DNA from 4 places in the Blautia sp. AM23-13AC genome. Region 3 is predicted to be linked to each of the others. Evidence: riboswitches for the same ligand, from Rfam matches in the RefSeq annotation. Region 3 holds a riboswitch; each other region holds the start of a gene.
The links. A riboswitch is a leader RNA that binds a small molecule or an ion and turns the genes downstream of it on or off. The one in region 3 is predicted to bind cyclic di-GMP.
Positions count from the first base shown of each region.

Region 1: another riboswitch for cyclic di-GMP. It lies ahead of DW642_RS16225 (ABC transporter substrate-binding protein); the one in region 3 lies ahead of DW642_RS13580 (response regulator).
Region 2: another riboswitch for cyclic di-GMP. It lies ahead of DW642_RS06880 (transporter substrate-binding domain-containing protein); the one in region 3 lies ahead of DW642_RS13580 (response regulator).
Region 4: another riboswitch for cyclic di-GMP. It lies ahead of DW642_RS11085 (ABC transporter substrate-binding protein); the one in region 3 lies ahead of DW642_RS13580 (response regulator).

Region 1 covers NZ_QTUL01000004.1:171,181-178,827, forward strand. Annotated here, with positions in the region: gene DW642_RS06885 (response regulator) at 1-322, opposite strand, end outside; gene DW642_RS16220 (hypothetical protein) at 712-1,653, opposite strand; gene DW642_RS16225 (ABC transporter substrate-binding protein) at 1,650-2,561, opposite strand; cyclic di-GMP riboswitch class I at 2,650-2,725, opposite strand; partial or broken gene DW642_RS06895 (helix-turn-helix domain-containing protein) at 2,860-3,105, opposite strand; gene DW642_RS06900 (SufB/SufD family protein) at 3,164-4,087, opposite strand; gene DW642_RS06905 (ABC transporter ATP-binding protein) at 4,087-4,818, opposite strand; gene DW642_RS06910 (SDR family NAD(P)-dependent oxidoreductase) at 5,049-5,705, shown strand; gene DW642_RS06915 (class I SAM-dependent methyltransferase) at 5,814-6,620, opposite strand; gene DW642_RS06920 (L-2-amino-thiazoline-4-carboxylic acid hydrolase) at 6,689-7,333, opposite strand.
Region 2 covers NZ_QTUL01000004.1:163,206-170,852, reverse strand. Annotated here, with positions in the region: gene DW642_RS06885 (response regulator) at 1-1,915, shown strand, start outside; cyclic di-GMP riboswitch class I at 2,444-2,519, shown strand; gene DW642_RS06880 (transporter substrate-binding domain-containing protein) at 2,609-3,895, shown strand; gene DW642_RS06875 (response regulator) at 4,072-5,403, shown strand; gene DW642_RS06865 (transporter substrate-binding domain-containing protein) at 5,583-7,647, shown strand, end outside.
Region 3 covers NZ_QTUL01000015.1:8,906-16,552, forward strand. Annotated here, with positions in the region: gene DW642_RS13540 (MATE family efflux transporter) at 1-487, shown strand, start outside; gene DW642_RS13545 (RNA polymerase sigma factor) at 602-1,060, shown strand; gene DW642_RS13550 (helix-turn-helix domain-containing protein) at 1,038-1,235, shown strand; gene DW642_RS13555 (hypothetical protein) at 1,293-1,703, shown strand; gene DW642_RS13565 (plasmid mobilization protein) at 2,142-2,540, shown strand; partial or broken gene DW642_RS16565 (relaxase/mobilization nuclease domain-containing protein) at 2,512-3,679, shown strand; tRNA gene DW642_RS13575 (tRNA-Arg) at 4,559-4,635, opposite strand; gene DW642_RS15900 (hypothetical protein) at 5,103-5,246, opposite strand; cyclic di-GMP riboswitch class I at 5,356-5,431, shown strand; gene DW642_RS13580 (response regulator) at 5,714-5,977, shown strand; gene DW642_RS13585 (DUF3878 family protein) at 6,152-7,150, shown strand; gene DW642_RS13590 (MATE family efflux transporter) at 7,451-7,647, opposite strand, start outside.
Region 4 covers NZ_QTUL01000009.1:82,266-89,912, forward strand. Annotated here, with positions in the region: gene DW642_RS11080 (ATP-binding protein) at 1-1,418, opposite strand, end outside; gene DW642_RS11085 (ABC transporter substrate-binding protein) at 1,565-3,409, opposite strand; cyclic di-GMP riboswitch class I at 3,509-3,584, opposite strand; gene DW642_RS16800 (helix-turn-helix domain-containing protein) at 4,031-4,237, shown strand; gene DW642_RS11100 (glycoside hydrolase family 3 N-terminal domain-containing protein) at 4,261-6,675, opposite strand; gene DW642_RS11105 (glycoside hydrolase family 3 protein) at 6,676-7,647, opposite strand, start outside.

The sequences.
Region 1 (7,647 bases), on a different contig from region 3:
TTTCAGACATATCAGAATGCCTTCTCAGAAAGCCGAAGAAATTATACACGTTCCCCCATAACTCGGAAGAATGAGCAATTACAACACGACCATCCGAATGAACAATAAAACTCTGAGCATTTCCATGGAAAGCAGAAATATCCAGCACATCTACGATATCAGAATTTTCATAAGCAATGGCAATTGCATCGTATTCAAATCCCTGATAAATTCCATGAGCCTCAGGTGTGGCAAAAACAAGCTGCTGGGATTTTCCGGGAACTGCTACATTCGCGATCACATCTTTTCCCTGCCGGATCTCCTCTTCAATATTTTCCTGCAATCCAAGGTACCCAGTTTCTCCTGTTACCCTCTTATAGTCTCCGACCGCTGATAGAAAATAGAAGTCTAAAAAACCTGCATCTTCCTGTGCTTGCTCTATATAATCAAGGATTTCGCTTTCACCAGAGATATTCTGCAGATTTTCACCCTAAATATGGAGGTAAGTCAGGTTCTTATTTGTCAGTTCTCTCAGCATCTGATCAGACTGATGAAAAACTTCCGTCAGATGAGAAACACTTTCCTCATAAATAGATTTCGACATAAACTTATAATATCGGAAAACAGCCAGAACAACTCCTATAAAGAGAAGAAGAAAGGCAACTATTCTCAATCCTTTTTTCCTGACAGGTTTCTTTCTATTTCTATTAGAATTCTTAACATCCATTCTTCTCACCTCAGGGTTATGTAATCTTCAGCTTCTGCAAGAACGGCATTGCCACCTGAAACATATGCTGTCCAGGTATCTTTCACAGAGGTAGCTTCTCCATCAAATATCATATTTTCATCTACAGGATAAGTTTCCATATGCTGCGGTGTGGCAAGACAGGTCACCGTGAAAGCATCCTCATCCCGAACTGCCTTTCCATCCTTTGTAACTTTACTTAATGTATAGCCATCTTCCGTTTCATTAATTTCCACAGAAATACCACTAACCACTGGCAAAGAACCACGGTTAAACGGAATAAATCCTCCCTCATAGCCTTCTACAAAGTTTTTGATCATTTCTTTCAGCTCAGCCCCACTCATCTTGCTGCTGTAAGCCGCCAGACCATTTGGCATGATCATGTCACCTGCCATTTTTTCTGTGTAGCCGGCTTTCAGCACATTTCCCGTAAAGCTGTTTCCGGTTACGATCAGCACATCTGACCCATAGATGCCACGTAGCGTGTTTGCCATAACAGAATATGCTGCATTTCCTCCACTGCTGTGGAAACGGTTGGAATACGACTTCTGTGAATCCAGCACGATATCCTCAGAAGCAGTTTCTTCCTCAAGAAGCTGAGAATTAAATGACTGGTATGCCTGCCCTGCATCGTATTCTCCTAAGATCATCTTCGAAACCACATCCTTGGAAACAGAGAAAAAGTCATTTGACGCAATACGGATATACATATGGTTTTCTTCGATCACAGGTTTTATATCTTTCAGATATTCCGTAAGCTGCATATCCACCTCCTGACTGTAGCTTAACAGATCCTGTCCATCATAAACAATCCTGTTCTGCGCATCCTCTGAAAACATTGTATCCAGTACCTCCATTGCTTTCTTTCTGCGTGTTTCATCCTTTGTCAGATCACGGTTTAAGGCCACCTGGAAATATGGCGTAGTCATAATCCACTTTTCACCGTTCTCCTGAAAGAATGGCAGGAATGTTGTGTTAATGCCCGATCCTGGAACATTTTTACACCGGAAGAACTGCCAAAGTACATGGCAAGCTTGCTACTTTTGTACATCTCAACAATATCATCATAATCCATATTCAGATCTTCCTGACTAAGCCCTGTATCCTGAATAAACTGTTCCATACGTTCAAAAGCCTCTGGCCAGACGGTATCGTCCAGACCTTCTCTCTTTGTATTTTCCGGGTCACTGTAGACCGTCCGCCACTTGCGTCCTTCCACAGAAGACAACTCTGATATAGACAGACCCTGCAGTGTTTCCATACAGGTATAATCATAAGAATAGTCTGCCGTAAATCCACGAACACCCACTTTGTCAAATGCCTGGCAGGCGGAAACAAAACTCTCGTAATCTGTTGGCAACGGGATACCATACTTTGCAAAAAGATCTTCGTTCACTACAAAACCATGTGCATCCGCACACACAGGAAGCCAGTTTACGCTTCCATCCTCGTTCCTGAAATTGCTAAGGTAGGTATCATAGACAGCACCTGCCGCATTGGTTGTGGAAAGGTCCATCAGACTGTCTTTCAGGGGACTTGCATCATGCAGGGAAAAACGACAGCAGGTTATAATATCCGGCAATCCACCGTTTTCATCAAGAAACTTATAGAAATCCAGATCATTATTCCCTACTACAAATTCAACATTGATATCCGGGAGCTGTTCCTGGATGTATGGTGCATATTTTTCATACAGGTTTGTGTTCCATAAATACACCGTGATGGTTTCTTCGTCTTCTTTTTTTGCACTCTTCTCGCCACATCCTGACAAAAGTGATAAAGAGGTCACCATCACTAAACATACAGACAAAACCTTGCTCCATCTTTTCTTTTTCATTACAAGTCCCCCTAATAAAATTTATTATTGTCACGTCTATGAAATAACACCACAAAAAAGCACTGTCAGACAGACAGTGCACCTCATTTTATGCAACTGGCTGCCATTTTACAGGCCCTGTAGCTTTGCGTCCCAGACTTTCATCTGGTTTGCCGATTTCCATATTATAGCTTTAATACTTATGCAAAAAACTGGTTTTATTATACTATAGCACTCTACTGTACACAAGAAAAACATTACCGTTTTAACGCCAAAAAATAAAAAAAGAACAGCCGATACATATACTCGAACTGTTCTTCTACTTCCGAAGTCCACGCAGCATTGACATTACTGTTTCCTGCTCATTTGTACTCAGATCGTTCCATATCCCTAGAACTTCTTTCTGTTTTTCTGTCAGATTCTCTGAATTATCTTCCTGAAAAAACTGCGATAATGTCACGCCCAAAGCTGCACATATTTTTTCAAGTGTGATCAGCGACGGCAGGTTTTCCTGCGCCATGATTCTTCCCAGTGACGACTGGGAAATTCCTGACAGCTGCGATAATCTATATTTAGTGTCTGCTGATTAAGTTGCAAACACTTCTCTTGTTTCCTTTTTTTCTTCAGCTCAGGAAGTTTTCAATAATGACGTTTTCCGCCTCCGCTTCCGTCATGCCGAGCGTTCTGAGTTTCAACAGCTGCTCGTCATTGATCCGTCCGATCGCCGCCTCGTGGATGATTGCCGCATCCACATGCTTTGCCTGGATCTCCGGAATAGATCCGACCTGGGCGTGATCCATGATGATAGAATCGCACTGGATATGGGCGTGGCATTTGTTTTTGCCGACTGCCTTCGGATGGAAGACCTGGGAGGAATTGCCCTTTCCGACAGAACGTGAAATAATCTGTGCGGAAGAACCGCTTCCGTTCATACATACTTCAATATCCGACTCTGCCTTCTGGTCACCGTCTGTCATCAGACGTTCGAGCACGAACAGTTTGGAGTTTGCATCCATCACAACATTCGTCGTACGAATTGTTGAGTCAACGCCCTTAATCTGTACGGTATCCAGCGTAAAAACGGAATTTTCTCCGATTTCAATATTTGTCACCGGGTTCAGAATCCGCTGTCCCGTTCCGTTTCCCTCTCCGTAATGCTTTTCCTCGTAGCGCACGTTGGCATTTTTTCCTACATGGAACGTATGGATACCGTCGTGCCGGCTGTCGTTGCAGCCGCCGTTGTGGATACCGCAGCCCGCTACAATCGTAACATCGGCGCCGTCCGCAACGTAGAAATCATTGTAAACAAGATCCGTCATACCGGAAACGCTGACGACAACCGGGATAAATACTTTTTCGCCTTTTGTCTCGCCGTCAATCAAAATATCAATGCCCGGCTTATCCTCTTTTTTGCGGATTTTGATATGTTCACTGTCACCGTGGCAGAGCGGAATGCCGTTCTGGCGGAGATTGTATGCCCCTTTCTGCTCAAATCCCTCGCTGATCTGATTTAATACGCCCTGGGTTGTCTCATCTACCTGTACCATCAGCATGTGCCTCCTTCCTGGCCGCACATCCGGCCTGTTTTCTGCTGGAACAGGGTCGGCAGTACGTCTTCCTTTGTACCGTATTCTTTCACCTGGCCGTCCTCGATCACCATGATCTTGTCTGCCATCTGGATAATGCGTTCCTGATGGGAAATGAGAATCAGACATTCTTTCTTCTCTTTGTGGATTTCTTCAAACCGTTTGATCAGCATGGAAAAGCTCCACAGGTCAATGCCGGCCTCCGGCTCATCGAAAATGCTGACCTTATGCGGTTTTGCAAGAACCGTTGCGATCTCCAGACGCTTCATCTCTCCTCCCGAGAGCGTACCGTCCATCTGGCGGTTCAGGTAATCGGCAGAGCAGAGTCCGACAGCGGAGAGGAGTTTACAGCTCTCGGCTTCCGTCAGTTCTTTTCCGGCTGCCAGCGACAGCATTTTTTTCACCGTCATTCCTTTAAAACGCGGCGGCTGCTGGAATGCATAGCCGATGCCGGCGTTTGCACGGTGGTCAATATCATAACCGGTAATATTTTCCTCATCCAGGAAGATTTCTCCGCCATTGGCGTCCTCAATTCCTGCAAGCACTTTGGCCAGCGTTGATTTTCCGCCACCGTTCGGTCCGGTAATCACCAGCATTTCCCCGTCCTTTACCTCAAAACTGATGTGGTTGACGAGGCAGCGTTTTCTTCCCTCTTCGTTTACTTCAAAGGTAAGATTGTCTACTTTCAGCATATTTGCACCTCTTTTGTTTTCACTCTTTGCAGGGATAATCCCCCTTTCAAAAACTCTACTCCTTCTCCTAAAATCTGTCAATTATTTGTTGTGGTTTTGAGAGACTCTTTTGTTTTATGCAGTGATTTTTCCCGTAACATTTTCTTTTCCTGCATTCTTTTTCGTTTCTTCTGGATCGCATGCTGTGTTTGCGGTATAATGAGGGTAATATTTCATCGGGAGGTTATCGTATGCGTGTACTTATTACAGGAACCAGCTCCGGAATCGGAAAGGCGATTGCGGAGAAATTTTTAAAAGAAGGCTTTGATGTTACCGGATTTGACCGGAAGGAGGCTTCGATCAGCCAGGATTCGTATACTCATTTCTGCCTTGATATCCGCGACAGGGAACAGTATCCGGCGCTTGCGCCTTTCGATATTGTCATCAACAACGCCGGTGTGCAGAACGAGGATGATATTGATATCAATTTAAAGGGAACCATCGCAATCACGGAGGCGTACGGAATTCATGACACCATCCGCGCCATCCTCATGATCGGCTCGGCCAGCGGCCATACCGGAGCTGAATTTCCGGAATACACCGCAAGCAAGGGCGGTGTGCTCGCCTACACGAAAAACGTGGCACTCCGCATTGCACCGTATGGCGGAACGTGCAACAGCCTTGATTTCGGCGGCGTACTGACCGAGTTGAATCTGCCTGTCACAGAAGACCAAAAGCTCTGGGATCAGATCATGGAGCTGACGCCGCTGAAACGGTGGATGACCGTCGAGGAAGCAGCGGACTGGGCGTATTTTATGACCGTGACGAACCGGTTCTGCACGGGACAGAATATTCTGATTGACGGCCTTGAGGCGGGGAATGCACATTTTGTGTGGCCGGATGAATGATTTGTTAATTTCCTGCACAAACAAAAAACAGGTTCCCTGCACGGAAGCTTTTTGAGCTTTTCCGCTGCCGGGCTGCCTGTTTCTTTTCATTTCTTTTCATTTCTTTTCTTACGCTTTTTCAAACACCAGAATTTTCTCTGCGAATTTGTGGACGATCGGCATCCACATCACCAGCTTGTAGATGGGATTCAGCGTTTCCATACCGCGGGCGATGTTGTCGTCTTTTACTTTTCGGAAACCGGCGGCAATGTTGCCCAGGTCTGCAAAGCTGTTCGCACCCCAGGTAAATGTCGCGCCTGTCGCCTGGATGGATTTTTCGATGTTTTCTTTCTTTACAAAGTACGGGCACAGCGTTTCCATGCAGACGTAGGCATTGTCGAAGTGATCGCGGATGATGGCGAGCATCGTTCTGACCTCATCCGCTTTCATGTACATGGTCAGACCTTCGATGATGAAAAGTATTTTGCCCCGCACTTTTACCTGATCGGCCCATGCCGGATCGAGCACGGAACACGCAATCGTGGAAACGCGGCCGGATTCCTGATAGATCGAATCGCGTACCTCAATCGTCTCCGGCAGATCGAGATTATACCAGGTGATTTTTCCATTATCCATGCGGTAAAACCGTGTGTCCAGACCACAGGCGATATTGACGACGGTACAATCCGGGTTCTTTCGGATAAAGTCGCTGACCAGCTCATCAAACACAACACTCCGCGCTACGATTCCGCCGCTCATTGCTGTGTCCTTTTTCGCATTGCTGAAATCATAGTCGATGCGGTCAATCAGCTCTTCTGCTTTGGTGTCGCGGAACTTGTTTTTCGGATTTCTGCTGTGCATGGCGCGGGCGTAGAAGCACTGCAGCATCGTCTCGGCGGTTCCGTTCAGTTTTGGTTTTATTTTTTCATTGCTCATTCTGGGTGATCTCCCTTCTGCGTTTTATATTCTTCGATCCATTTCACCGGTTCCGGTCCGGTCTTGTTTTATTTCGGATTTTCCACCTTGTCCCCCACGAACCAGTAATCACAGACCTCACCGCCGCCTGCCAGCGTATGGTCACGGTAGAGCTTCGCGTGCATCAGGGCTGCTGTCTTGTAATCAATGTCGCACATAATCGGCAGCACTTCCAGATAGCCCTCTTTTCGGGCGAAGGTGTTCAGGGGACATTGGGTGAAGTGGTAATAAAAACCGTCCTGATGCTTCGTCTCATCAAAATGAAAATCCCACGAATACGCCTTATACTGCGGATGTGCTTCCAGCCAGGCGGCATCCTTATGCATCATCTTCGCAATCCGCGCCATGCCGCTCTTCTTATTCGCATTAATCATCAGGCCCATGGCTTTCAGAAACGGGAAGGACATCATCTCCTCTGAGATTGTACGCAGTTCATCCACAGAAATCTGTCTGTCCGACGCATCCCAGAGCGCAAGAAAAATGAGGCCTTCATAGAGATTCGACGCCATCGGGTTGTCCTTTCCGATATCATCGGCGCGGCGAAGCATGTCGCGGTAGATCTGGTTGGTCTTGCGGAGAAGCTCTGCGGTCTCCTCTTTTCCGTAGCGTTTTAGCAGACTTTTCTTTATTAAAGGAGTCAGCATGTTCCAATATTTGCTGGTGTATTCCATCATGGGCGGGTACCTCCATCTTACTTTTATTAGGATTCACTAACTGACAGGTGTAAAATTGCCGCCTACAATGTAGAAAAATAGGCGGAATTTTACTTTTCATTATGAGGTTATTATATCACAGTTTTTGAAAAATGCATGAGAAATTGAACTTTTCTATCTTTTACTCAAACTGACTCATTGTCCATATAAATTTAAAGAGAGAGCAATAACACCAGTGTATTACATACTCTCTCTTTACGGCTAATTTTAGTGTTATCTGCCAACGACCAGCAAACTGCTGGGAAACATATCGGATTTTCGTGTTGTCCGCCAAC
Region 2 (7,647 bases), on a different contig from region 3:
TGACGTTTTCCTGATGCTGGATGCCCAAACATATCAGACGGATTACATCAGCCCTAATGCGGAAAAACTGCTGGGTATTACAGTAGAACAGATCCGCAAGGATATTCGTGTTTTAAGAAAACTGCACCCTGCAGATTCCGAAGACTCGCAGAAGAATCATCTGAAAGAAATTCCGGTTCATGAACAGCAGGAGTGGGATTTTGAATCTATACATCAGAAGACAGGGGAAAGGCGCTGGTTTCATAATATTGCAATGGGAAGTGAGGTAAACGGGGAAAAGAAATATATTCTGGTTATGTCAGACCGTACCTCTGACTGGAAAATGAACCAGGCTCTTTCTGAGGCAGTCCATGCGGCAGAGACTGCAAATAGGGCGAAGAGTATTTTTCTTTCCAATATGTCTCATGATATTCGGACACCAATGAATGCGATTATTGGATTTACGACACTGGCTGTAAGTAATATTGATGACAAAAATAGGGTTCAGGATTATCTGGGCAAAATTCTTTCTTCCAGTAAGCATTTGCTTTCACTGATCAATGATATATTGGATATGAGCCGGATTGAGAGCGGAAAGATCCATCTGGAAGAAACAGAAGTCTGTCTGTCGGATGTGCTTCATGATCTGAAGACGATCATCAGTGGACAGATTCATGCGAAGCAGCTGGAGCTTTATATGGATGCCATGGATGTTACGAATGAGGATGTCTATTGTGACAAACTGCGGCTGAACCAGATACTGCTGAATCTTTTGTCAAATGCGGTTAAGTTTACTCCGGCAGGCGGAACCGTTTCTGTCCGTCTCAGACAGTACCCGGGAAAAGCAAAAGGCAGCGAACTGTATGAATTTCGGGTAAAGGATAACGGAATTGGAATGAGTCAGGAATTTGTACAGAAGATCTTTTCTCCTTTTGAGCGAGAGCGGACTTCTACAGTCAGCAGGACTCAGGGTACGGGACTTGGAATGGCCATTACCAAGAACATCGTGGATATGATGGGCGGTACTATTGAGGTTCAGACAGAGCAGGACAAGGGCACCGAGTTTATAGTCCGTCTGCCATTTCGGACTCAGCCTGAGCATCATTGCATAGAGAAGATTTCGGAACTAGAGGGTCTTAAGGCATTGGTTGTAGACGATGACTTTAACACCTGTGACAGTGTAACAAAGATGCTTGTAAAGGTTGGAATGCGTTCGGAATGGACAGTCTCGGGTAAAGAGGCTGTTCTCCGTGCACGACAGTCAATGGAGCTGGGGGATGCATTTCATGCTTATATCATCGATTGGCTTCTGCCGGATATGAATGGAATTGAAGTTACACGTCAGATCCGGAGTCTTGATGACAATACGCCGATCATTATTCTGACTGCATACGACTGGTCAGATATCGAAACAGAAGCCAGAACTGCAGGAGTGACTGCATTCTGCGCGAAACCTCTGTTTATGTCAGATATCAGAGAGACTCTGATGGCTGCCATCGGTCAGAAACAGGCCCGGGCAGAGGATAAGATTCTTCCGGCAGCAGATTTAGATTTCAGAGGCAGGCGTATACTTCTTGTGGAAGATAATGAACTGAACAGTGAAATTGCAGTGGAAATTCTGAAAGCATATGGATTCCTGGTTGATACAGCAGAAAATGGAGCAGAGGCAGTGGAGAAAATTAAAAATTCAACACCGGAGGATTATGATCTGGTACTGATGGATGTGCAGATGCCTGTAATGAATGGATATGAGGCTACCAGGCAGATTCGTGCGCTTACTGATCCGGCACTGTCGGGAATTACCATTCTTGCCATGACTGCTAATGCTTTTGATGAGGACAGAAAGAAAGTTCTGGAATGCGGTATGGATGGATTCTTATCCAAGCCAATAATTATTGAAGAATTGATTGATACGTTACAAAAGAATCTGGATTAGGCGCCTGGAACATCATAAAACCCACAAGGTAGAAGAGGGAAATGGAAATCAGGCAATCAGGAGCCTTCCAGGTGCATGGGAAAAGCAGACAGGAAACAGAGGCTGTGTATCGGAGAAACTGTATCAGCTTTGTGATACAATGGTTGCACCGGAATATCGTCCGCTGATACGTCCATTTCGGGTGTTTCTACACTTTCAGCCAGATTGAAGACGGAAGAATGTATTTATACAGAATACAGGATGTGTGATGGCAGCTGGCACAGGATGCTTTTTATTGTAAAAAAGCGGGATGAGTCTGGAAATGTAACCCATGTTTTATGAAAATCCGGCAGTGCAGGCGAAGGTGAATGAGCAGGTAACAGTAATGTCCATGCTTCGTGGACTTCGGAAGTAGAAGAACAGTTCGAGTATATGTATCGGCTGTTCTTTTTTGTTTTTGCACATTAATACGACAATGTTTTTCTTGTATACAGTAAAGCGCTATAGTATAATAAAACTAGTTTTTTTACATACGTTTAAAAGCTATAATAAGGAAATCGGCAAACCAGATGAAAGTCTGGGACGCAAAGCTACAGGGCCTTTAAAATGGCAGCCAGCTGCATGAAATGATGTGCACTGTCTGTCTGACAGTGTTTTTTTGTGGTGTTATTTCATAGGCGTAACTATAATAATTTTACTGGGAGAGAGAAAAATATGAAAATAAATAAATCAGTATTGCAAAGGGGTATCATTTTAGTATTGTGCAGCTGCATCCTTTTTTCAATCTGTCCGGTTTATGCTTTTGCAGCAGAAAATCAGAAAGAGAGAGTTGTCAGGATTGGTGTACCGGATGATACATATGATAAGATAAATGAAAATGGAAAAAGAAGCGGATACGGCTATGAATATCTGCAGAAAATCGCAGGTTATACCGGGTGGAACTATGAATATGTAGATTGTACATGGGAAAATTGTTTTGACAAATTAAAAAATGATGAGCTGGATATGATAGAAGGAATCTCTTATACGGAGGAACGGGCAGAGACTATGCTTTTTTCCGCTATTCCAATGGGAGACGAAAGATATTATGTCTACGTAAAACCCGATCATACAGACATCTCATCCTCTGACACTGCATCTTTCAATGGGAAAAAGATTGGGGTGCTTATGGGTTACCTGTCGGAAATGGTATTGAACGAGTGGGAAAAGAAATATGATCTGCATACACAGCATGTCAATGTTTCAAATAATGAAGATGCTTTGAAGAAAATTGCAGACGGAGAAATTGACGTTTTTGTATCGTTAGAGGATTCCCGTCTGGGTGGGTACGGAATGGTGGCCTTAACGAATCTCGGAAGTTCAAAAATATATTTTGCGATTGGCCAGAGTCATTCTGATTTAAAGACAGAGCTGGATAATGCTATGAGAAGGATCACAGATGATGATCCTTATTATGCAGATGAACTGCATAAGCAGTTTCTGTCAGTGGCCAGTGTATATTTTCTGACGGGAGAAGAACAAAAATGGCTGTCAGAGCATGGAGAAATCAAAATCGGTTATTTGATAAACGATGGCGGGGTCAGTACTCTTGATACAGAAACCGGAAAAGTGAGCGGCCTGATCACGGATTACATCCAGCTTGCACAAAACTGCCTGAAAGGGCAGACTTTGAAATTTAATATCAAGGGGTATGATTCACAAGAGGATATGCAAAAAGCGTTGCATGATGGAGAAATTGATATGATTTTTCATGTGATGCAAAATACGAATGCTGCCGAAGACCTGGGCTATGATCTGACAGATACTGTCTGGAAGTATAATATGGCGGCTGTAACGGTTAAAAAGAGTTTTGATGAAAATGCTGAAAATACGGTTGCGATACCAAGAGAAGAGAGTGATTTGAAGTCTTATGTTTCCTATAATTATCCACAGTGGCATGTGAAGGAATATGCTACCTGGATGCAAAAAAGGCTGTATATAATGGAAAAGCAGACTGCATGATTATGGCCTCAGGCAAGCTGAAACAATATTCCGATGATAATAAACTGTACAGTGTTTTTCTGGAAAAGTACGGTATGGTGTCGTTTGCAGTCAGACGTGGAAACAGCATGCTGCTGTCTGTCCTGAATAAGACGATAAAAACAATGTCTGCTTCAAAATTCTCCAATGCTGTGTATATGTATGACAGTAATCTGAAGAAAGTTACGGTAAAGGAGTTTATAAGGGACAATTTCTGGAGTTTTATGTTGCTTGTTGTATCTGTTTTTTTGATCGTGCTGATACTGATACTTGGATTCCTCCGAAAAGCCAGAATTGCAGAGAAAAAGGCAAAAGAGGCACAGCAGCAGGCAGAAAAGGCGAACAGTGCAAAGACACATTTTTTGAGACAGATGAGCCACGATATCCGGACACCTTTAAATGGAATTATTGGGATGATCAATATATCAGAGCGTTATTATGGCGATAAAGAAAGATTATATGAATGTAAAGCAAAGGTAATGGAATCCATGGACTATCTGCAGTCCCTTCTAAATAATGCTCTGGATATCGGAAAAGTAGAATCTGGAACATTACAGTTGGTAAACAAGCCATTTGATCTGGTTGCAATGCTCGTAAAACAGATTTCGATTATTGAGACAAATGCAAAGGAGTATGGTATCCGCTTTGAAGGCGGAGCTTCCATGAGTACTTTTCATCACAGATATGTTATTGGCAGTGAGGAATATCTAAACCGTCTTCTTATGAATCTTGCCGGAAATGCCGTTAAATATAACCGAAGAGGTGGTAAAGTAAGCCTGTATTTCAATGAGATTTCAAGTGATGACAAGACGGCAGTTTTTGAATTTGTATGTTCCGATACGGGACTTGGTATGAGCGAAGAATTTCAGAAACATGCATTTGAATCCTATGCCCGGAAAGGAAAAGAAACAACGAATGGATATAGTGGTGCCGGACTTGGACTTTCTATTGTAAAAGATATTGTGGACAGGATGAATGGAACAATCAAACTGGAAAGTAAAGAAAATGTAGGTACAACGTTTACCGTTACGATACCACTTGAGATTGATCATAATGCTGAGAAGGAACAGCAAAAAAAAGTGGAAAAGCCTGATCTGTCGGGGAAGAGTGTATTATTAGTTGAGGATAATGAGCTAAATCTGGAAATTGCAAAAATGCTGCTGGAAGATGAAAAAATGGTTGTGACTACGGCAGAAAATGGCAAGGAGGCTGTGGATATTGTTTCTCAGTCAGTTCCAGGCAGATTTGATTTTATTTTTATGGATATTATGATGCCGGTAATGGATGGATTAGAAGCAGCCAGACAGATAAGAACATTGAACCGTAAAGATACAAAAGAGATACCCATCATTGCGATGACAGCGAATGCATTTCAGGATGATATCAGGAACTGCATAGATGCCGGAATGAATGCACATATTGCAAAACCCATTGACAGTAAAAAAATAGAGGACACTTTGCTATTGGTTTTAAAACAAAAAATGCAGTAAGAAAATTCTTTGTGTTGTGTTTCTGGCAGCCCCGGTCAGGGCGGCAGATTCAGATGAAGATATTGATGCGGCAGTGCAATTTTGTTAAACCAGGAGGTTGACAAGGAGATGTATAGAGAAATATATTTGACAGACAGACAGACAGACAGACAGACAGACAGACAGACAGGAGATTTAATATGATTTCGAGAGCAAAGAAATATGTGGCAGTATTACTGGCTTTTGTATGCGTGTGTATGATATTTTCTCCCCAGACTGCATATGCAGCCGAGGACAGTTCGCAGCATGAAACTGTCAAAGTCGGTTTCTTTGCCATGGATGGTTATCATGTGATGGATGAAGAAGGCAACCGCAGCGGGTATGGCTATGATTTTCTTCGGCTGATGGCCCGTTATTGGGATGTAGATTACGAATATGTCGGATATGATAAGAGCTGGGATGATATGCAGCAGATGCTTGAAGATGGCGAGATTGATATGGTAACATCTCCCCGCAAAACACCGGAAAGAGAAGAAAAGTTTGATTTTTCACGTCCGATCGGAACCAATAATGGGATTCTGACCGTCCGCAGTGACAACAGCACGATTGTGGATGGCAATTACAGTACTTACAACGGTATGCGTGTGGCACTTTTGAACGGAAGCACACGAGATAAAGAGTTTGCGGATTTTGCAGGCAATAAAGGATTTACATATGATTCATTTTATTTTGATACGACAGAAGAGATGGAGGAAGCTCTTCAGAGCGGAAATGTTGATGCTATTGCTGCCACTTCTATGAGAAAAACAAATAATGAGCGTATCTTGGATAAATTTGACAGCGGCGATTTCTATGTCATTGTTAAAAAAGGTAATACAGAATTGCTGAATGAGATCAATTATGCAATCGACCAGATGAATGCAGTTGAGGGTGACTGGAAAACGACACTTTATAATAAAAATTATGAAAGCATCGAAACTAAGAATCTGGAATATACGGAGAAAGAAAAAAGTATTATTTCACAGTATTCCAAGGACAACCCGCTTCATGTTCTGTGTGATCCGACCCGTTATCCATATTCTTATAATGAAAATGGTGAGATGAAGGGTATTATCCCGGATTACTTCCGGAAAATTGCAGACTATGCCGGGATTTCCTATGAGTTTCTTACACCTGCCACCAGAGATGAGTATATTGCTTATCAGAAAAATAAGGAAACCACAGATATGAGCATCGATGCGCGCCTGGAAACAGATAACTATGCTGAGACGAAAAAATGGGGGATTACTGCACCTTTCATTACGATGCAGCTGGCAAGGGTGACACGGCGTGACTTTGATGGAAAAATTAATGTTGTTACTACTGTTGACCAGACAGCATCAAATTCCATTGAAGATGCAATGGCGCCCGGTGCAGAAAAACTGATGTGCAGTACCCGACAGGAAATGATGGAAGCTGTCCGTGAGGGTAAAGCAGATGCTGCCTTCGTCTACTATTACATGGCACAGGCGTTTGTGAACAGTGACACTACGGGCACCATGACATATACTCTGCTGGAACAGCCTACATTCACCTACCGCATGGTAATTTCATCAACTGAGAACCATGCGCTGGCTGGTATTCTGACGAAAGCAATGTATGCCATGCCCCAAAATCTTGTTGAAGATCTTGCAGCACAGTATACCACATACAAAGCAACAGAGCTGACATTTGTTGACTGGATCCGTCTGCATCCTGTTGTTACTGTTTTGGTTCTACTTATTTTTGGATGGCTGCTGACTGCTATGGCTGTGATAATGGTGCATCTCAGTGCAAGAAAAAAAGCTCAGAAGGCGGCCCAGGAGAAAGCTGAGGAAATGGCGGAACTGGCAGAGCATGCACAGGCTGCAAACAAGGCAAAAACAGCATTTTTGTCACATATGTCCCATGATATGAGGACACCGATGAATGCAATCATAGGATTTACCAGTATTGCAATGAAAAACAATCCGTCAGACGAAGTGAAAAATTGTCTGGAAAAGATTGACGAAAGCTCAGAGTATTTACTGTCGCTGATCAATGATGTATTAGATCTGACCCACATCGAAAGTGGAAAAGTGAAATACAATCCGGTACCGGCGGATGTGAAAAACATTACAGATTCTGCATTGGATATTATAAAAGGCTTTCTTACGAACAGGGATATCAACTTTAAGATTCAGCGTGAAGATGCAAAGATTCCGAATGTACTTGCGGATCCTGCACGCCTGCGCGATGTGCTGGTCA
Region 3 (7,647 bases):
GAATGGCATTGTGCAGGGGATGCGCCCCCTGATCGGCTATAACTACGGCGCGGGGGAACACCAACGGGTCAGCCAGATCTTTAAGATTGTTTTGTGCATGAGTGGTATCATTATGGTGTTTGGGACAGTAATATGTCTGCTGATCCCCGGACAGTTGATGGGGCTGTTTACCCACACAGAAGCGACGATTCAGGCCGGGGAAACCGCCTTACGCATCATCGGGGCCGGGTTTATCGTCTCGGCGGTTTCTGTTACATCTTCCGGCGCATTGGAGGGACTTGGGAAAGGAACTCCCTCCTTACTGATTTCCCTTTGCCGGTATGTAGTGGTCATCATCCCGGCTGCGTTTTTACTCAGCAGGTTTTTCGGAGCGGTTGGCGTCTGGAATGCGTTTTGGATCACGGAAGCGATTACTGCAATCATTTCTATTTGTGTTTACTACAAGGCAATAGTACAAAGCCAGCTGAGCCAGTCAACAGTAAAATGAACGTTGCTTTGCGCCGCCGTTGACAGCCCCGTCTGCCTTTGCAGATAGGCAATCAAGGGGCGACAGCACGGAGTGCTGCCGCCCTCTGCCATTATTCAGAAAGGGGGATTTTCCATGACCGAACACGAAAAGTATCAAGAACATATCCGGCATACACACGATGCCTTTTGCAAGACCGTTATTCGCCACGCTGCCATAGACGCAGCCCGGAGCATACGCAGCCGCCGCAAGCGGGAAATCTCGCTTGAATATCTGATAGAAGAAAAACACTATCCATTCAGCACCACAGATAAATACTTTGCGGAGCAAGCTGCCATGAACAGCTATCCGCTTTTCGTCTGTGGTCAGATGGTGCTTTTGGAAAGTCCAGAGCTTGCCGCAGCGCTGCCCGCACTATCACAGATGGAACAGGAAATCATTTTCCTGTACTACTTCCAACGATTGACGCATAGGGAGATTGGAAGGAGATATGGACGGGCTGGCAACACAACCGGGCGGCGTATTCAGATGATTTTACGGCGGCTACGGGCAGAGTTGGAGGGCTTGTCCTATGAACCAGCTACTTCCCTATGAAACAATCGTTAAGGCAAGCGAGGGGGACCCGGAAGCTGTTGCCGCCGTTCTATCTCATTATGCCGGATATATCCGCTCTTGTGCGAAAATGGACGGACAGATTAACACGGATATGCAGGAGCATATCGTCAGGCAACTGATAGAAAGCCTGTTGAAGTTCCGCTTTGACCGCTAAACAGAAAAGTTGTATAATTAGAGCCTGACAAATTAAACTTCAATGAGGGTAGAGCAAATGGAACAGATTATCAATTATAGAGACATACCCACAGATAAAAGGATTGACATATTAAATGCTCTTGAGCGAATAGGTTTTTTTCCGGCATACGGCGGCGTGAAAACAATGCAGCAAATTATGGAAAAGTCAGTTCCAGGTTCAGGCCCACAATTCTATTTCGTTTTCCGTGAAAATGAGTTGATAGGGTACAATTTTCTCATTGGGGACACTAAGAAATATAAAGCGTTCCCATGGCTTGCTATTAGCAATATGGATGAGCAGAAGTTGACTGTTTGTGAAGAACTGATGAAAATACAAATTGCCTTTTTTGAAGAACTCGGAATGCAAAAGATAGCAGATCATTGCGTTAGGATTATGGAAGATTACAGAAAAGGAATTGGAAAGCGGACAGAAAGCGATTGCAGATAAATTCCATTTGAAAAACGGCTGACAATTTAATACCGCCGCCCATCACAGCGGCAGATAAGCAGTAAATCTTGAAAAGGTTTACTGCTTTTTTTGCGCCCATTTTCAAAAATCTTTGGCAAACCACACCGCCGGATTGTTGTAGGGAGCAGACAGGGAAAACAAAAAAATTTCCGTGCGTTTGCCAAAACGCCCCCTTTTCACCGTTGTAGTGGTGAACAGCGGGCAGAACACGCCGCCGCAATCGCTATATTGGTGGAGCAAGCCAGTATATCCGCAAACCAGAGCCGCCGAGGAAAGCGGTAGTTTTTTAGAGCAAGATTCTACCACGGTGCCAAAATCCGCATATCTGCGGTTTTGCCCCTTTGGTAAATCTTGTTGGGGAGTGCCTTCCCCAAACCCTGCTCATGCGCCCTGTCGGGCGAGAAAGGAGGTCAACGCTTGAAGAAAAAATACAACACACCCCACCGCTGCCATGTGGTCAAAACCCGCATGACCGAGGAAGAATACGCCGAGTTTGCGGAAAGGCTTTCTGCTTACCACATGAGCCAAGCCGAGTTTATCCGGCAAGCCATAACCGGGGCAGCCATACGCCCCACCATAACCGTTTCCCCCGTCAACGACGAGCTGCTTGCCGCCGTCGGGAAGCTAACCGCCGAATACGGCAGGATCGGCGGCAACTTAAACCAGATAGCCCGGACGCTGAACGAGTGGCACAGCCCCTACCCGCAGCTTGCCGGGGAGGTACGGGCGGCGGTTTCCGACCTTGCCGCCTTGAAGTTTGAAGTCTTGCGAAAGGTAGGTGACGCTGTTGGCAACATTCAAGCATATCAGCTCTAAAAATGCGGACTACGGTGCAGCCGAGCAGTATCTAACCTTTGAGCATGACGAGTTTACCATGAAGCCCACCCTTGACGAAACCGGGCGGCTCATACTCCGGGAGGATTATCGGATAGCCACGCTGAACTGCGGCAAGGAAGATTTTGCCGTTGCCTGTATGCGGGCAAATCTCCGATACGGTAAAAACCAAAAACGGGAAGATGTGAAAAGCCACCACTATATCATTTCCTTTGACCCACGGGACGCAGCGGACAACGGCTTGACCGTAGACCGGGCGCAAGCATTGGGAGAGGAATTTTGTGCCGAGCATTTCCCCGGACACCAAGCCATTGTCTGCACCCACCCGGACGGACACAACCACAGCGGCAATATCCATGTTCATATCGTTATCAATTCTCTGCGTATTGAGGAAGTACCCTTGCTGCCCTACATGGACAGACCGGCAGATACCCGTGCCGGGTGCAAACATCGCTGCACGGACGCTGCTATGGAATACTTCAAAGCCGAGGTCATGGAGATGTGCTACCGGGAAAATCTCTATCAAATCGACCTGCTCCATGGCAGTAAAAACCGCATTACCGAGCGTGAGTATTGGGCGCAGAAGAAAGGACAAGCCAAACTTGACAAGGAAAATGCCACCCTTGCAGCCGAGGGGCAGCCTGCAAAGCAGACCAAGTTTGAAACCGACAAGGCGAAGCTGCGGCAGACCATACGGAACGCCATGAGCGAAGCTACTACTTTTGACGAGTTCTCCGCTTTACTTCTGCGGCAGGGTGTGATCGTCAAAGAGAGCCGAGGGCGGTTGTCCTACCTTACCCCGGACAGGACGAAACCCATTACTGCCCGAAAACTGGGAGATGATTTTAACCGTGCCGCCGTTCTTGCCCTTTTGGAGCAGAACGCCCACAGAGCCGCCGAAAAGACCGCACCCATACCCCAATACCATACCGCTGAAACAAACCGCACAGAGCGAGGAAAAACGCAGAAAATCGCCCCGACAGGCAGCATTCAGAGAATGGTTGACCGTGCGGCGAAGCGAGCCGAGGGAAAAGGTATCGGCTATGACCGTTGGGCGGCTGTCCACAATCTCAAACAGATGGCGGCTACCGTTGCCGCTATGGAGCAATACGGCTTTACCCCGGATGTCTACATCGACAAGGAGCTGACACGGGCATCCAAACGGGCGATTGAAACGCTGGGCGAGAAGGACATCTATTACATCTTCACTCCGCTCATGCCGAACACCAGCACAAGAATTATCCTGAAAAAGCCGAAAACCGATTCCAGTATCCGTAAGGTGTGGTTGCCGAAAACGCTTGCCTACATTCTGCGGGAATGGAAGAAGTCCCAAGACGAGTTGAAAGGCTTCCTGGGCGACGAGTATCAGGATTTCGATCTGGTGGTGGCACTTCCCAATGGACGGCCCTGCGAGGATCGGATCATCCTCAAAGAGTTTGCAAAGCTCCGTGAGGACGCAGGGCTGCCGAAGGTGGTCTTTCATTCTCTCCGTCATTCCAGTACCACCTACAAACTGAAACTGAACCACGGCGATCTGAAAGCCACCCAGGGCGATACGGGTCATGCCGAGATCGACATGATAACCAGTATCTATGCTCACATTCTGGACGAGGATAGAAAGGTCAATGCTCAGAAATTCGAGACTGCCTTCTATGCCAAGCCTGATCTTCGCAACGTCCGTCCGCCGGAGGAACCGACAAAATCGGAGCCTGCGACCCTGGACCTTGAAAGCCTTGTGGAGCAGCTTCAGAAGTCGCCGGAGCTGGCGAGTGCGCTCGCAGCCCTGATAGCGGCGCAAGCCCCGGCAAAGTGATCCGAAAAATCGAATTAGCAAAACGCAGAATTTTCTTAGCAAATTTCTGAAAAGCGTTCGAGTCCAATTAGCAAATATACATCATGCGGCGTATAAAAATCTCTCGGTAACGGAAGTGAAATTACCGGGAGAAGGAGAAACAAAAAAACGCTGCAAACCCTGAAAAAAGGCTTGCAGCGGTGCTTTCTGGCGTCCCAGAGAGGATTTGAACCTCCGACCCCACGCTTAGGAGGCGTGTGCTCTATCCAACTGAGCTACTGAGACATTTATTGGTTTTATTCAATTTTCACTGCTCGAAGGAATCGAACAATCTGCCGCTTAGGAGGCGAGTGCTCTATCCAGCTGAGCTATGACGACACATGCCGCAAACCCTTGATTTTACTGGGTTTCTGGGATTTTTCCCTTCGGCCATATATAAGATTATCAACTCTATTTCGAGTTGTCAATCTACAGATTTTTTCGATTTGGTAACATTAGAATGCTCCCCAATTTGGGGAATGCTTTGTTGTCACCTTTGGCATTTTTCAGAATAGATTCGAACTGAAAGTTGTTTTTCATTTTTTCCCTTTGGGGAATGCCTCGGCTTTCTCTTAGGAGGCGGACACTCTATCCTACTGAGCTACAGAAACAAAAATTATAAATGTTTCAGCCAGGTCAGCAACAAAAATATTATACTATATTTTTGCTGCTTTTTCAAGACGAAACACATACTTGCGATTCTGCAGTTTACTTCAGGAATTTTCCATTGTGAGTACCTGATAAATTCTCTTATAGGCTTTTTCATAGGTCCAGCAGCCTTCGACATTGTTGTAGTATTCATTATTTTTTTCGACAACATATTCTAAATCGTTTTCTGTCATGAGTCTGTATTTCATCGTACACCTCCAATGTTAAAAACAGTAATCTGCCAAAATCCAGAGGTCATTATATCATATTCCGATGGGAAAGGAGAAGAGAGTCTTACAGCAATGAATTAAAATAAAAAAAGAATCTCGGCAAAGCAGTCGAAAGGCTGTGACGCAAAGCTACAAGGCCTGTAAAATGGCAGCCAGCTGCGTAAATATGGAACATTTCTTATAAAATAAATAGGGAGAAATGACTGAAATGCACGGTAGGAGAATCTATGGTGCTTTTTTATTGCCTGCGAAAAGAAAATACGAGAGGAGGAGTTTGCATTTTCCCGCCATCCGGCGATCACCGCATTTACGAGCATGAACGTGGAGACACCGACCATCGTGGCGTATCTGTTTGACCACCCGCTGTATCTGGTGGCACTGATTGCAGGTGTGCTGCTGTTCTGCTTGCGGAGGATAATGCACTGAATGCAGAGGTTGCGACGGAGCTGCTCGGAAGCCTCGGCCTTGTCGTGGACTGGGCGGAGAATGGTTCCAAGGCCGTGGATCAGTTTGAAGCGTCGGATCCGGGAAGCTATTTTGCGATCTTCATGGATATGCAGATGCCGGTGATGGATGGCATCGAGGCGACGAAAAAAATTCGAAACAGTGTGCGTGAGGACAATGATGTTCCGATTTTTGCGATGACAGCAAATACTTTTGCAACGGACCGCAAGCGGTGCGCGGACGCGGGCATATTCCGAAACCGGTGAATTTAAAAGAGATTCAGACGACGCTGGACGAGAAAGTGCGGACGGCATGTGCCGGATAACGGGACGGATTAATAACAGAAAAATTTGGAGAAGGGGCTCTACTGCTTTGGATTGCAGTGGAGCCTTTTTATGGTGTATCATAGGAAGTAAAAGAAAACAGGGGAGAATCACGGAATGGAAATTGCAGAAAATATCACATGGACCGAGGAACTGGAAAGGCTGGATGTGCTTCTTTCGCAGGGGCAGTTCGAGCTGCTGCTTCCGGGTGAGCGGTACGGGGGAGGAGAAAAGGAGATCTGGCTTGTCTATCTGATGAACGATGCGGCAGAGAGCTTTCTCGTTTTTCATGACGCGGAGCTGACGGGAACGTATCAGAAGGAATACGAGGGAGAAATAGATGCCGCACTGGAAAAAGACGGGGAGCAGTACGTTCTGATCGTGCGGCAGAAAGAGACGGTGTGCACGCTGTTTTTCAGCCGCCTTTCACTGGAAGTGCATCTGTTTGATTACGGAAAAACGGGTCATTTCTGGGTGGACGGATACGAGTATCTGCGGCAGATTGAGTTCCGTATTGCGATCCTGCGGGACAAGCTGGAATACCTCGGCGAGGCGTTCTGCACCGAGGAAGAAATGCGTCTGGCATCGCTGGCCAATTTCCCGCCGCTCAATTTCTGCTGCTACCCGGCCGTGCCGGATCAGTATCTCGTACCGTCATGCCCGTGGTGGGAAGCGACGGAAGAGGCAATTACGGAGATGAAAAAACTGGCATCGGAGGCAGGCGATAAAGTGCTGCTGTGGTATCTTGCACTTTATGAAAAATGGCAGGGAAAACTCCTCGCAAAACAGATCGCAAAACTGCTGCATACGAGCCGCCACGCGAAAGTCGTGGATTTACTGGAAAAAAAACTGGCCCGCGAAGCACAGAATTATCCGAAACGACGCTTCACCGGCGAAGAAGGAACCCAGATCCGAAAAATCCAGGAGCAGGCAATGAAACGGAAAAAGATACTGGAAGCCGAAGGAAAACGCGCATCATTGCTGCGCGAGGAGCCATTCTTTTATGCACGGGATTCGGTGGAATATAAGGTCCATCTGATGATCTGGGGAACGAGAGGGAAAGAGCGGGTTGTGGAGGTTGAGACGTTTAAAATTTCCAGAACGCAACGGCAATGATCAGCTCCTTTACGGACGAGCCGGAAGTGATTCAGTTTTAATGCCAGTAGACAAGAAGTCCCCCGCTTCTAAAGTGGTGGGATGAATTGTTAAAAGAAACATAACGGCAGTGGCGGGCGGAGAGAAATCGGTATCCTCCACTGACATGAGGTAAGTCACAGTCGAACTATTTTCGACATGTCAGACTCCGTGAAAATACCGACTGTGAATTGAAACAAGGGATAAGGTAAAATAGAAAGCGCTTATTTGAGGCGGGAATGAAATCTCAAATAAGCGCTTTTTCTATACGCTGCCGCCAAGTCAGGCTGCGGGCAGTTTATAATATTTCGATGTATGCTGGCGGTAGAGCAGCAGCAATCCGCGGATGCAGAGCTCGATAGCCATGGCGATCCACATGCCGCGCAGGCCGAGCGGGGTGATGAGAAGCACCGCGAGACCGAGGCGGATGACCCAGATGCTGCCAAGGTTCAGAAGGCTTGGCACAAACGTATCGCCTG
Region 4 (7,647 bases), on a different contig from region 3:
GTCTCACATTCTTCTACAAAGAACTGAATTTCCCCACCTTCCTGGGTATACTTCACTGCATTGGAAAGCAGGTTGCTGAAAATCTGTATCAGGTGAACCTGATCCCCATTCACCCACTCATGTTGAATATTTTCTTTTATGATTGTAAGGGTCTGCTGCTTTTCATATATTTGAGTATGAAATATAGTGTCAAGTTCCTGTACAAGATCCAGAATAGAAAAGTCAGAATACTTGAATACTGTTTTTCCCGCCTCAATCTTGCTCATATCCAGAACGTCATTGATAATTCCCAACAGATGCTGCGATGAAATATCTATTTTATCTGCATACTCTATAACTTTTGCTTTATTACCTGCTTCATGTCTGATCAAAGATGTGATACCAATGATTGCATTCATAGGTGTGCGAATATCATGTGACATATTAGACAGGAAATCCGTTTTCGCCTTATTTGCATTTTCAGCTGTCTGTAAAGCCTCTGTTGCAACGTTCTTTGCCTTTTTCAGTTTTTGATTGACTACTTCCATTTCCTTCATTGTTTGTAAATGAAGTTCATTATTTCTTTTTTCATATTCTGCTTTTTGATCTGCAAGACTAAGTCTGGAAATACTGTAGAATAATCCGGCAAAAAGTAAAAGTATAAAACCTGCCATGAGTATTGTTGTAAACAACACCGTTTTCTGGTAATCCATCAGCACATTGTCCACAACTCCCTTGGCCACAATGCACACCAAAATGGTGTTGTTGCTTTCTATCGGGCAATACCCCAGATAATAGGGGTTCTGTTTTCCCAAAAGTGCAACTCCGGATTCTCTGTTATCAAACTTCTTTTTGAACAAATCAGCCTCTTCTTCTGTAATAGCCTGTTCCCCTTTTAAATGTTTTAACAAAGAATAATTACGCAGGTATTTATCTCCACTCTGGTTCGTATACGTAATATTTCCGTCATGATCCAGCATGAACAAATATGCTTTTCCATGATAACCTTTCAATTTTAACATGGAATCCAGTTTCGAATGATCATACACAGTTCCAATTGCCGTATAAGTTTCTCCATTGATCGTGTATTCCTGACATGGAATCGCAACCAGATAACCGTCTTTTTTCTTCTGATCATAATCAAGACGCACCAGTTTTCCAATATTGTATCCGTTCTTTAAGTCCAGCAGAAGTTTACTTGGCATATCAATCCGCATTTTTGTTCCACCTGCTGATATTGCCTGACCATTTTCCTGAAGGAATATAAGAGTACTTTCCGATTCTTTTTCCCATGCTTCAAAGAAATTTTTGTTCGTATCCGTTTCAAGAGACAGTTCCCTCTCATGAAGTAAGAATTCCTCAACCAACTGCAGCTGGCTGTAGTATCCACTCACCTGAAGATCATAGGTCTGCTGTATCTGTTCAACAACAGCTCCCATACTGCTTTTTCCATTTTCGCTGATATACTTATTAGACTTACTTATAAGATACTTGATACAAACTAAGCTTAAAAGAATCATAAGTAGTATAAGCAACAGCCTTGTTATTTTTTTTCTTTTGTTTACCTTTTGTTCTATCTCCACTTTTACTGTTCAACCTCTATATAGTCTTCCGGTGCTGACGGCTGCTGTCCATTTGACATTGCTTCGGTCCATGCACTTGATAATGTTGTATCTTTAAGCTGCTCAATCTCACATTTCAGATTTATTTTTTTCAAAACAGACATTGTGGTGTCTGTAAGAAGAATCGAGTATTCCTTTTCTTTGTCTATTTTCTTATCATTAACTGTTAAGTCCTTTAACGAAAATCCACTTTCCTCTTGATTGACGATCATTTTCATACCGGATGCAATTGGTAATTCGTATTTATTGGTTACGTAAAAATTCTCATCAGCATCAGCAAGATAATTTTCCACGAGTTCATAAACCTGTTTACCATTGATTTTTGCAACATATAATGGTGTATCTGAACTCTTCGCTGTCATCATGCCAACCCGGCTGCTGGTGCATTCTCCTTTGTACATAGAAGAAGTGAAATAATAATATGGTGCCAGAGCCAGCTGTGCATCATTTTCTTCTCTGATCGTAGTTAAAATGGAAGATGCTGCATCACGGCCATTTCTATCGTTCAGTGAAATGGAATATTCATTTTCAAAATTCACCGTTGCTTTTTCTTCTGGATCTTTACGATTCATTACACTGCGAAAAGTATCATAAGCCTGTATTTCATCCATTTCCCCTGACAGTAATCCGTGAACAGCCTCAAGACTTGCATCAAATGATTTTTGGGCGGAATATCGGATATAAACAGCATTATGATTAATTTCCTCTTCCAGTCCAGGCACATCCTGCATCATGGTTGGAACATCTGTATTCAATGAAATAACACCGCTTCCATCCGCAATCAGCTTTTGCCCCTCTTCTGAAATCATACAATCCAGCACATCCAGCGCAGTATCCAGTTTCTCCCGGTCTTTTTCCAGGTTTTTGTTAAATGCAATGTTTAAGGACGGAGTCATGTACACATAGGATTCATCCGATGTCTGTGAAAAGTAAGGAATACGGATCAGCTCCGCATCCATCTGTTTCTGCAGCTGCTGCATAACCGTCGGATGTCCATGAAACATTGCTGATTTTCCTTCGACAAACATCTGGGTTCCTGTATTGATATCAATATTGATATCTTCTTTACCAAAATGCGAGTCCTTAAGAAACTGACTGGTTTCTGAAAAAATACGTTTCCATAATACATCATCAAACTTTACTTCATCCGCTGCAGTCTCTGCACCGTTTCGCCATTCAATACCATCCAGGCTTGTAAACTCACCGATTGCCGCCGCCTGGATGATTTCATTATTAGACCAGTCTTCCCTAAGATCCATGGAATACGGTTTTATGCCATTATCATAAAACTGCTGACAGGCCTGTACATATTCCTCATAATTTTCTGGAATCTTTACGCCATACTGATCAAACAGTGTTTTGTTGGCAATGATCGTCTGCGGAATACCACAGATTGGCAGCCACTGGATTTCATCCTCCGCATTCTTATAATATTGCACCGCATAAGAATAATACTTGGAAACAACATCATAAGAAGCAAAATCCATAAGATAAGGCTGTAAGTCCTGTGCATCTGTTCCAGAAAATCGACGTACTGTTATAATATCCGGTAATTCATCATGTTCTTTAAAATAACTGTATAAATCGGTATCATTGTTACCTATAATAAATTCAATATCCTGATCTGGAAACTGTTCATGGATATAGGGTGCAATATTTTTCATCAAACGATTTTCCCACAGATAAACGGTAAGATGATCATCATTTATAGATACTTCTTTCTTTGACTGTCCACATCCAGACAAGACAGCAGATGCTACAAGTACACCTGACACCACTGCTATCAGACAACGTTTTGCCTTTTTCATACTTTTATTTTCCTCATTCTTTCCTGATAAAATCATTATTGTTACGTCTATGAAATAACACCGTAAAAAAGCACCGTCAGACAGACAGTGCACCTCATTTTATGCAACTGGCTGCCATTTTAAAGGCCCTGTAGCTTTGCGTCCCAGACTTTCATCTGGTTTGCCAATTTCCTTATTATAGCTTTAATCTTATGCAAAAAACTGATTTTATTATACTTTAGTGTTCTACTATACACAAGAAAAAAATTAACATTTTAACGTTCAAAAACAAAAAAAGAACAGCCGATACATATACTCGAACTGTTCTCCTACTTCCGAAGTCCACGCAGCATTGACATTACTGTTTCCTGCTTATTTGTACTCAGATCGTTCCATATCCCTAGAACTTCTTTCTGTTTTTCTGTCAGATTCTCTGAATTATCTTCCTGAAAAAACTGCGATAATGTCACGCCCAAAGCTGCACATATTTTTTCAAGTGTGATCAGCGACGGCAGGTTTTCCTGCTCTGGTTCATATGGTACTTACAATTCCACGTTGTATGTGATAAACTATTATTGTCCATTTGGACTACCTTTACAATCCTTTTTACAACAAGTATACTTATTATATCGAAAAAATAATATGAAAATATCTGCAGAAATTATTAAGATATTGCCAAAACATAGAAAACAAATCACGGAGATAACAGAAACCACACTTCCCATCGGACAGATCGCCCTGCAGACCGGCTTCAGCCAGCAGTCCTATTTCGGAAAATGTTTCCGTGAAAAAATGAACTGCTCCCCACGGGAATACCGCAAGAACAGAACCGAATGCCGCTTTGTATAAAATGGCATCCGGTTCTGTTCTTTTTATTTCGCTGCGGCACTTGCCCAAAACGCTCTGTTTCTTCCCGCAACCCATTTATTTTCTTTCACACAGTAGCTTCCTCTTAAACGAATATCTTCTGAAGAACTTCCGACCTCTACTGCATATCGTCCTTTTTCCACTTTCCAGTGCATATCAATGTCCAGAAAAGCCATTTGATCCGTTTTCACCTCAAAGCATACCGTTTTCTTTTCGCCCTTTCGCAGGTGAATGCGCTTAAAACCTGCCAGTTCTTTTACTGGTCTTGTCAGGCTGGCATATTCATCTCGTAAATAAAGCTGGACAACCTCATCTCCTTCACAGCTTCCCGTGTTCTCAACAGCGCAGGAGATCTGAACCGTATCTGCTGCCTTTTCATTTCCCATCGAGATATGTAAATCCGAATATGTAAATGTTGTATACGACAGTCCGTATCCAAAATAATATCTCGGTCTGTGCGGCATATTCACATAATTGGCAAAACCGATACTGCCGCTCTGATCCCAGGAGGAACCATATGGATGATTGTAATAAACCGGAAGCTGTCCCACTCCATAAGCAACGGTAACCGGAAGTTTTCCTCCCGGATTATATATTCCGGTTAAAATATCAACTACTGCTTCTGCTCCTGTTTCTGATGGACTCCATGCTTCCAGAATAGCATCTAAATATTCCTCTGCAGCATCACTGGAAATCGGTCTTCCATCAAAGTGAACGCCAACCAATGGTTTTCCAAGCTGCGCAGCCTTGCGAATAAATGCATCCTGACATTTTGGAAGGTTAATATCAGTACTGTCAATTCCTTCTCCCATTGATGCCATGGAACACGTTCCGTGCTTACCGCCAAGCGTCAGTATCACAATGTCTGCCTGCTTTGCTGCCTGCAGCGCTTCTTCAAAATGACTTTCGTCGTTTCCTGCAATCGGATAGCCATATGCATATAAAATCTCACTTTCCGGAAAGCGGATTTGGAATTCTTCATACAGATTTCTGCATTGCGGTTTCTGTCTTTTCAGGATCTGATCAAACTGCTCTGTCTCATCAGACTGAATATTGGTTCCCGGAACCGTAATAATCTCATCTGCATCTGCCTGTACAACTCCGCTTACACCTGCAATAGAATTGGCAATCGCATAGGTAGACTCCATCATACACATATGTGTGTATCCACCAAACATTTTTCTGGCATACCCGGCATGCGGTCCGATCACCGCGATTTTTTTCCCTTTTGCCGCAATCGGCAATACGCCGTCATTTTTCAGCAGTACCATGGATTCTCTGGCCGACCGCAGGGAAGTGTTCCTGTCTGCTTCCTGCATTACAAGAGCATGAAGCTCTTTTCCTTCCAGCGCATAGGGATTTTCAAATAAGCCCATTCTGAATTTTCCCTCCAGAACCCGCAAAACCGCTGTATCCAAAATATGGATATCCAGTTTTCCACTTGAAAACATCTCTTTTAATTTCTCATTATAGCCAGTACAGGACGGCATCTCGATATCCATTCCCGCATGAAGACACATCGCACCGGCTTCTTCAAATGTTTCTCCAATATGATGTACACTATGCGCATTTCCCACTGCACCGTAATCGCTGATGCACATGCCGTCAAATCCCATTTTTTCCCGAAGCAGTTTCGTAAGCATGTTATGAGAAGCAGATACATCTTCTCCATTCACAGCGCAATAACAAGGCATAATACCTTTCAGATCTGACTCTGTGATTGCTGCCTGGAAAGGTTTTGCAAACACTTCTTCTAAAAGTCGCGTCGGCGTTTCGCTGTGTGTTCCATGAATTCCACCCTGCGAATTATGAAAAGCCACAAAATGTTTTGCCACACTTTCTGCTTTTCTTGAAGCAACTGTATTCTTTTGTATTCCTTTCGTATACGCTGCCCCCATCGCACTTACAAGGGAAGCATCTTCTCCATAACTTTCTCCAAAACGGCCCATACGCGGATCTCTTGCCACATCCAGAACCGGTGCCAGTATATGGGTAATACCACAGGCCGTTTCCTGTCTGCTCACAATTTCTGCAATCTGTTCTTCCAGCTTGGGATCAAAGCTTGCTCCCCTGCCAATCCCAGACGGAAAACTGGTGGAGTCCTGAATGAAGGCCCCGCACAATCCTTCCATATGAAAGATTGCCGGTATTCGATGGGCACTGTTTTCCATCACAATCTTCTGCACTTTTCTCTGCCATGCAGCCACTTCATCAAGTGTCTCCATCCTGCGCATTTCCAGCGTGCTTACTTCTCCCATTCCGTATTTTGTCTCCTGCTGAATTTTTTCAAAGTTATAGGCATCCTGATCAAAAGGAAAAACACAGTTAATCTGTGCCATCTTTTCATCAAGGCTCATTTCTTTGAGCAGAAGAGAGGCTCTTTCTTTGGCACCCAGTGTATGATCCCTATATGATTTCATTTAAATACGCTCCCCTTTCTCAAATAACTTCAGAACATGTAACAATCTTGCAACACTCCTTTCCAGATCTTTTCTGGTAATCCGTCTCTCCTGATAGGCCTGCAAAATCTGCCGGATCACCGGCGGGCCACCCGGCATCACAATATCATTTCCCGCTGCCACAGCATCGCCGCCATCTGCGACAATATCCATATCGCCCCAGTCAGTAACGACAACACCATCAAAGTTCCATTCTTCCCGTAAAATATGCGTACACAAATCTCGATTTCCAGCTGCAAGAACCCCATTAATTTTATTAAACGATGTCATAATAAAGGATACTCCGGCATCTCGAACCAACATTTCAAAAGGTTTCAGATAAAGTTCCCGCAATGCACGTTCCGTAAGGATGGAATCTACCGCATCGTACCGCTTCTTCGCACTTCCTCTTCGATACGTTTCCTGTTCATTCACGGCAAAATGTTTGGGGCAGACGCGGACAGGATGATTTTCCTGAACGCCCTTTGTAATCTGGACCGCACAGATTCCGGTCAGATAAGGATCCTCCGAAAAATATTCAAAATTTCGCCCGCAAAGCGGATTCCGGTGCAGATTGACTGCTGGTGCCAGCCATACGTCAACCGCTTTCTTTTCGCACTCTGCGCCAACCGCATTTCCAAACGCTTCCCACAGTTCTTTATTGAATGCGCAGGAAATCAGCATAGCCGTTGGCCAGGCCCCCGTTCCCACACCTGCCGGTCCATCTTTATAAAAAATGGAATGAATACCTTTTTCTGGCATAGCCGGGGAGACATATCCTTTTGCTCCGACTGGATGATCGTTTTTGGTCAGTGGATTTCCCTGACCATCCAATATAGTTTCCGGCTGTTCCTGTTTGCTGAACGCTGCAAATGGAATTCCAGGTCCATACCCCACACACAATGCAGCCAGCTGTTCGATACTGAAATTTTTTACTTGTTCCATTTCATCCCG